2 linked regions of the Marinomonas mediterranea MMB-1 genome follow. The protein of the gene in region 2 interacts with the protein of the main gene of each other region in a pairwise test. Links are inferred from orthologs where the notes say so. Each region holds a gene or a part of one and is shown on either strand. Other genes may lie near its edges. The genes, in order: uvrB and uvrA.

Region 1 (3,292 bases), 2.8 Mb from region 2 along the record:
GGTAGGTCTAAGCAGATTCGAACTGCTGACCTCTACCATGTCAAGGTAGCGCTCTAACCAACTGAGCTATAGACCTACGAATTGGTGGTTATTATACGCAGAGGAATTCGATTGGCAAGCACTAAGCTAATAATTTTTAAGGTTTTATAAACTTTTTTGTCGGCTCTGCTTTGCGTCAATTCTAATCGCGTGGTGATTCAGGCGGACGATGATTTTTCATAAAAAGATCGATCTCAGATTCGGTCAATAACCCGTCACTGTTGGTGTCAATGTCGTTAAAGTCGTTTTGCATCGGGCCACGTGTTTCGTCTAAGGAAATATAGCCATCGCCATTTTGGTCAAAGTCTGAAAAGCTAGGTGGCTTTCCTCCCATTCCTCCAGTTGGCGGTTCTGGGCGATCTTGTGCAAACGTGGAAAATGACAGGACGAGGGACGCTAATAAAATAATTCGGCTCATAATAATATTCATACTAAAAGTGGTGATAACACTCAGTATGACACTGCCCGAACCGTGACGTAATCGGCTTTTCGCAGCCTTTTCATTCCTGCGTCTTTGTTTACATTTTCACAAAGAAACGCTCAAACGCTAGCTCACTGGGACAAGCAGCTCATGCCCAATGACTTCGTCAATTTTGTCATACGGCACTTTATATTCGTTCTCACGAAAGACGACCACCACGTAATCAAAACACATTTTGATGATGGTGCAGTTTACGATGACATCGCCATCGATGACTCGGATAATATTTCGATTACGCAATGTCAGTGACATTTTTCGCCCTCTACAGTTCGCCAACTTCTTTTAGTTTTTTCTGCAACACTCGGATTTGATCGCGGTAGCCTGCTGCCAGTTCAAATTGCAGGTTCTCCGATGCTTCCATCATGTCTTTTTGCAGTTTAATAATCGCCTTACGTACTTCTGCCACATCGTCCATGCTTTCGACTTGATAGTCTTTTGAAGCCTCAGCCACTTTACGCGTTTGCTTGCCTCGACCTTTACCTGCGCCGGGGTTGTACGCGCCTTCCATGATGTCTTCTACCGATTTGGTAATGCCTTTTGGAACAATGCCGTGCTCTTCGTTAAACGCTTGCTGTTTCACACGGCGGCGGTCTGTTTCTTCAATGGCACGCCCCATTGAACCGGTAATTCTATCTGCGTATAAGATGGCTTTACCGTTCACATTACGAGCCGCTCGACCAATGGTCTGAATCAATGAACGGTCAGAGCGTAAAAAGCCTTCTTTGTCTGCGTCGAGAATCGCGACCAAACTGACTTCTGGAATATCTAAACCTTCACGAAGTAGGTTGATCCCGACCAATACATCAAACTCACCCAATCGAAGATCTCGGATGATTTCAACTCGTTCCACGGTATCAATATCTGAATGGAGGTAACGCACCCGAATGCCGTGTTCGTATAGGTAATCGGTTAAGTCTTCGGCCATACGTTTGGTCAGTGTCGTGACCAATATACGTTCGCCTGTCGGAAGACGAAGGTTAATCTCTGATAAAAGATCGTCCACCTGTGTGGCGACTGGACGAATTTCTACCTCTGGATCAATCAACCCCGTCGGTCGAACAATCTGCTCAACCACCCAATCCTGATGTTCTGCTTCGTACTTGCCGGGGGTCGCCGACACAAAAATAGTCTGCGGTTTGATCGATTCCCATTCTTCAAAGCGCATTGGTCTGTTGTCCAATGCTGACGGTAAGCGGAACCCGTATTCCACTAAGTTTTCTTTACGAGAACGGTCACCTTTATACATAGCGCCAACTTGTGGCACGGTAACGTGAGATTCATCTATCACGAGTAAGGCATTAGCAGGGAGGTAATCAAACAAGGTCGGTGGCGGTGAGCCTTCGGGGCGACCTGATAGATAACGGGAGTAGTTTTCGATACCAGAGCAATAACCCAGCTCTTGCATCATTTCTAAATCGTAATTCGTACGTTGTTCTAAACGCTGTAACTCGACGAGTTTATTCAGCGATTTAAGCTGTTCTAGTCGTTGATCGAGTTCCGTTTTTATTCTTTCAATGGCATCAACGATGGTCTCGCGAGGCGTGACATAATGAGTTTTTGGGTAGATAGTGATTCTGGGGACTTTTCGAATCGTTTTATTGGTCAATGGATCAATAATCGACAAGTTATCGACTTCGTCGTCAAACAACTCAATACGAAACGCCGTGTCTTCCGAATCAGCTGGAAACACATCAATCACGTCACCACGTACTCGAAAATTCCCTCGTTCGAACACTAAATCATTGCGCGAATACTGTAGCTCCGCTAAACGACGTAATACGGCGCGTTGATCAATTCGGTCTCCGCGATCAAGGTGAAGCATCATTTTCAAATAGGACTGCGGATCACCCAAACCGTATATGGCAGAAACCGTTGCGACGATAATAACGTCTTCGCGCTCAAGCAAGGCTTTTGTTGCAGATAAGCGCATTTGTTCAATGTGTTCGTTTACCGATGCGTCTTTCTCGATAAAGGTATCGGATGCCGCTACATAGGCTTCTGGTTGGTAGTAATCGTAGTAAGACACAAAATATTCAACGGCGTTATTTGGAAAGAACTCTTTGAACTCGCCATAAAGCTGAGCCGCCAGCGTTTTGTTGTGCGCCATGATGATGGTAGGTCGCTTTGCGTTCGCGATAACATTTGCAACCGTAAACGTTTTACCAGAGCCCGTTACACCCAACAATGTCTGATGCGCTAATCCAGCCTCTATGCCTTGAGTCAGTTTCGCAATGGCGGTTGGCTGGTCACCAGCAGGTTGATACGCTGATACTACTTCAAATTGTTGAGTCACGTCGGCTTCCTACTCTCAAGTTTGGTTCATGTTGATCACTATTATCCAACCTCCCTATCTTAGCAAAATTCGCTTTCTCGTCCGAGCTGATTCCTAAGATTGACTTAAAAAAACACTGTCTGTCGCTCTCGAACTCGCAGCGCACGCGAGGTGTCAGTTTGGTGAACTAGAAATGCACTCGAAATGTACGCTAGATCCACCATCCCATATAACCAAATCTATAGAACTAAGCCGCTTTAATAAGATATACGCATTAAATCAGGTTTTACTAATATAAAAACTTAGTATATTCTATTTAGAAATAACCTTATAACCATATTAAAGGTAATCACATGCCATTATCAGACCAACCACTTGTTACTGCTTTCTTCGACGAAGCAACGTTCACCGTGTCTTACGCCGTAACAGACCCAAAGTCTCTCGAGTGTGCCATCATTGATTCGGTGTTGGATTATGATGCCGCATCAGGCAGAACCAGC
Region 2 (3,748 bases):
CACCAATACTGATACCAACGGTCGCCATGGCTTTGGTTCGGTTTTGTTCTCGGGTGACATCACTTAACAATGCCATTAACGTACTAGCAATGGCGCCAGCTCCCTGCACTGCCCGTCCAGTAATAAGTTGATACACATCGTCTGCGTTGGCACAAATAAGGCTACCCAATGCAAATAGGATCAAACCGATAAAGATAATAGGTTTTCGGCCAAAATGGTCTGACATCATCCCCATTGGGATTTGCAAACTTGCCTGACTAAAACCATAAATACCGATCGCAACACCAATTAATGCAGTGCTTGCACCACTTAAGTCATCTGCTGCAATGCTGATAACGGGCATAATAAGAAATAAGCCCAACATGCGAAATAGATACACCAAGGCGAGCGCCAATACAGAACGACGTTCAATAAGATCCATAATAAGCCTAAATTATAGCCTGAAAAGGGGTTATACAGCGTTTTAGATACGTGCCGACATCCTAACAAGTGATTGAAGATAAAGGATATTTCTTCAAAAATACGCCCAAATTCATCGTACTCGCGTATAAGCTTGAGAAGGGTGATGACTTACGCTTTGCCTTTTTAGCCCTAGGGTAAATTAAAAAAGATGAGCGATTTTACTAAAAATACCGTTGAAGCTCTATTTTAACTACTGTAAAAATAGACAGTTATTATACACAGATTAAAATTTTCCTGTTTTACCCATATTTGGTAGGAGACTCATGGATACCATTACTGTGCGCGGCGCGCGCACTCATAACCTGAAGAATGTGGATTTAGACATTCCACGCGACAAGTTGGTTGTTATTACCGGACTCTCAGGCTCTGGTAAATCCTCGCTGGCGTTTGACACTTTGTACGCGGAAGGACAACGTCGCTATGTAGAGTCTTTGTCCACTTACGCTCGGCAGTTCCTTTCCATGATGGAGAAGCCAGATATTGATCATATCGAAGGTCTGTCACCTGCGATTTCGATTGAGCAGAAGTCAACGTCTCATAACCCACGTTCGACCGTGGGGACAATTACCGAAATCTACGATTATCTTCGACTCTTATTCGCACGAGCGGGCCAGCCTAGATGTCCCGACCATGGAGAGCCACTCGAAGCACAAACCATCTCTCAGATGGTCGATAAGGTCTTATCTCTTCCAGAAGAAAGTAAGATGATGCTGCTCGCGCCGATCGTAAAAGACAGAAAAGGTGAGCACTTACATACGATTAGCGATCTGCTATCTAAAGGCTTTATCCGCGCGCGGATCGATGGTTTGGTGATCGATTTAGATGACGCCCCTGCGTTAGAAAAAAATAAAAAACACACGATTGAAGTCGTCATTGACCGCTTTAAAGTCCGTCAGGATCTAAAGTTGCGTTTAGCCGAATCGTTCGAGACCTGTTTGGCGCTGTCCGATGGTATCGCCAAAGTCATCAACATGGACGAGCCCAAAGACGAACATATTTTCTCCAGTAAATTTGCCTGTCCCGTATGTGGTTACAGCCTAACCGAGCTTGAACCGAGACTCTTCTCTTTTAATAACCCTAATGGCGCATGTCAGACGTGTGATGGGTTAGGCACGCATCAGGTCTTCGACCCTGAGAGAGTCATTCAGGACGAATCGCTGACGCTTGCAGAGGGGGCCATTCGCGGTTGGGGTCGACGAAGTATTTTTTACTTCCAGCAACTCAATGCGTTGGCGAATTTCTATGACTTTGATATCGAATCCAAGTACCGAGACATACCGAAAAAGTTCCAAGATAAGATTCTCTTTGGTTCTGGAAAAGATAAGATCGATTTCGTATACATCAATGAACGTGGCGATAAGATGACGCGCTCACATGTCTTCGAGGGTGTAATTCCAAACTTACAACGACGCTATCGCGAGACCGAGTCAGAAAGCGTACGAGACGATCTTTCTCAGTATATTAGCATTCAGCCGTGTAGCGATTGTGGCGGCTCTCGACTAAACCGTGCCGCTCGCAATGTCTTTATCAGCGAAGAGACATTGCCCGAGGTCGTTAAGCTGCCTATCGCGGAATGCTTGAAGTATTTCGATGAGCTACAGCTGACCGGCGCTAAAGGCGAAATCGCGTCGAAAATACTAAAAGAAATCAAAGACCGACTCACATTCTTAGTTAACGTTGGCCTTGAATATTTAACCTTAGACCGACAGGCGGATACGTTATCAGGCGGCGAAGCACAACGCATACGCCTCGCCAGTCAGATTGGCGCGGGTCTTGTGGGTGTCATGTACATTCTGGACGAACCTTCAATTGGTCTTCACCAACGGGATAACGAGCGTCTCATTCAAACGTTGACTCGTTTACGCGACCTTGGCAATACTGTCATTGTTGTCGAGCATGACGAAGACGCAATCCGTATCGCTGATCACGTGGTCGATATCGGCCCGGGTGCTGGCGTACACGGCGGTGAAGTTATTGTCAGCGGAACGCCAGAAGATATTATGGCGTGTGAAAAATCCGTGACGGGGCAATATCTAAACGGCGTGCGTAAGATCGAGGTTCCTGCTTTACGCCACCCAGCGAAAGAAGGCAAACATCTCACGCTACATGGTGCTAAAGGCAACAACTTAAATAACGTTACGTTGAACATACCGTATGGTGTGATGACATGTGTAACGGGTGTTTCAGGGTCTGGTAAATCAACACTGATTAACGGCACGCTCTTCCCGCTTGCAGCTACGGCACTCAATGGTGCAACAACGCTCAAAGCCGCGCCATACGAAAAAATAGACGGTCTAGACTTATTTGATAAATGTGTCGATATTGACCAAAGCCCAATTGGACGTACTCCGCGCTCAAACCCTGCGACCTATACAGGCATCTTCACACCAATGCGTGAATTATTCTCTGCCACTCAGGAAGCTCGCTCTCGCGGCTACAAGCCGGGACGATTTAGTTTTAACGTGAAAGGCGGACGATGTGAAGCCTGTCAGGGCGACGGTGTGATCAAGGTAGAAATGCACTTTTTACCTGACGTTTATGTACCTTGTGATGTCTGTAAGGGCAAACGATACAACCGTGAAACATTGGAGATCCACTATAAGGGCAAAAACATTCACGAATGTTTGGAAATGACCATCGAAGACGCTCGTGAGTTCTTTGATCCGGTGCCCTCTATTGCGCGTAAGCTACAGACTCTCATTGACGTGGGTCTTGGGTATATCCGACTAGGTCAGGCTGCGACGACGCTATCGGGTGGTGAAGCACAGCGAGTGAAACTAGCTAAAGAGCTTTCTAAGCGCGATACAGGCAAAACGCTGTACATTCTTGATGAACCAACAACGGGGCTTCATTTTGCGGATATAGAGCAGCTGCTTAAGGTATTGCATCGCTTACGTGACCACGGAAATACCATCGTTGTAATCGAACACAATTTGGACGTTGTCAAAACAGCAGATTGGATTGTGGATCTTGGGCCGGAAGGTGGCAGCGGCGGTGGCTATATTATTGCGGAAGGAACACCTGAAAAAGTAGCTAAACACGAGGGTTCACATACCGCTCGATTCTTAAAACCGATGCTTTCTTAGCATAGTGCGATAGTTCCTAGAAAAAGCTCTGTACTAACTTATCCACCGACTTAACATTCAAGTTAGTTGGTGGATAAGTTTAGTTTTTGCGCGACTGCTGTGCTCTCAATGTCTCTTCTTTAATGCGCTTTTATCTAATTAGCCGGTATCGCCTGAGCTCTTATCTAAATCGTGTTTTATCCACATAGTTGTTACAAGAT

Evidence for each region.
Region 1: the proteins of uvrA (region 2) and uvrB interact in binary tests that used the Escherichia coli proteins (3 or more experiments, as listed by UniProt). The link is inferred for Marinomonas mediterranea MMB-1 from one-to-one orthologs.

Annotation. Positions count from the first base shown.
Region 1 is NC_015276.1:3,029,626-3,032,917, forward strand. What follows is about bases 299-3,259. They hold uvrB (excinuclease ABC subunit UvrB), read right to left. Parts: upstream 2,814-3,259; coding sequence 783-2,813; downstream 299-782. Other genes in these bases: MARME_RS13840 (EF-hand domain-containing protein), read right to left, coding at 299-457; MARME_RS13845 (hypothetical protein), read right to left, coding at 587-772; MARME_RS13855 (MBL fold metallo-hydrolase), read left to right, coding at 3,146-3,259. Also shown: more of MARME_RS13840, read right to left, coding at 182-298; more of MARME_RS13855, read left to right, coding at 3,260-3,292. UniProt on the Escherichia coli protein: The UvrABC repair system catalyzes the recognition and processing of DNA lesions. A damage recognition complex composed of 2 UvrA and 2 UvrB subunits scans DNA for abnormalities.
Region 2 is NC_015276.1:265,900-269,647, reverse strand. What follows is about bases 332-3,748. They hold uvrA (excinuclease ABC subunit UvrA), read left to right. Parts: upstream 332-725; coding sequence 726-3,548; downstream 3,549-3,748. Other genes in these bases: MARME_RS01345 (MFS transporter), read right to left, coding at 332-421. Also shown: more of MARME_RS01345, read right to left, coding at 1-331. UniProt on the Escherichia coli protein: The UvrABC repair system catalyzes the recognition and processing of DNA lesions. UvrA is an ATPase and a DNA-binding protein. A damage recognition complex composed of 2 UvrA and 2 UvrB subunits scans DNA for abnormalities.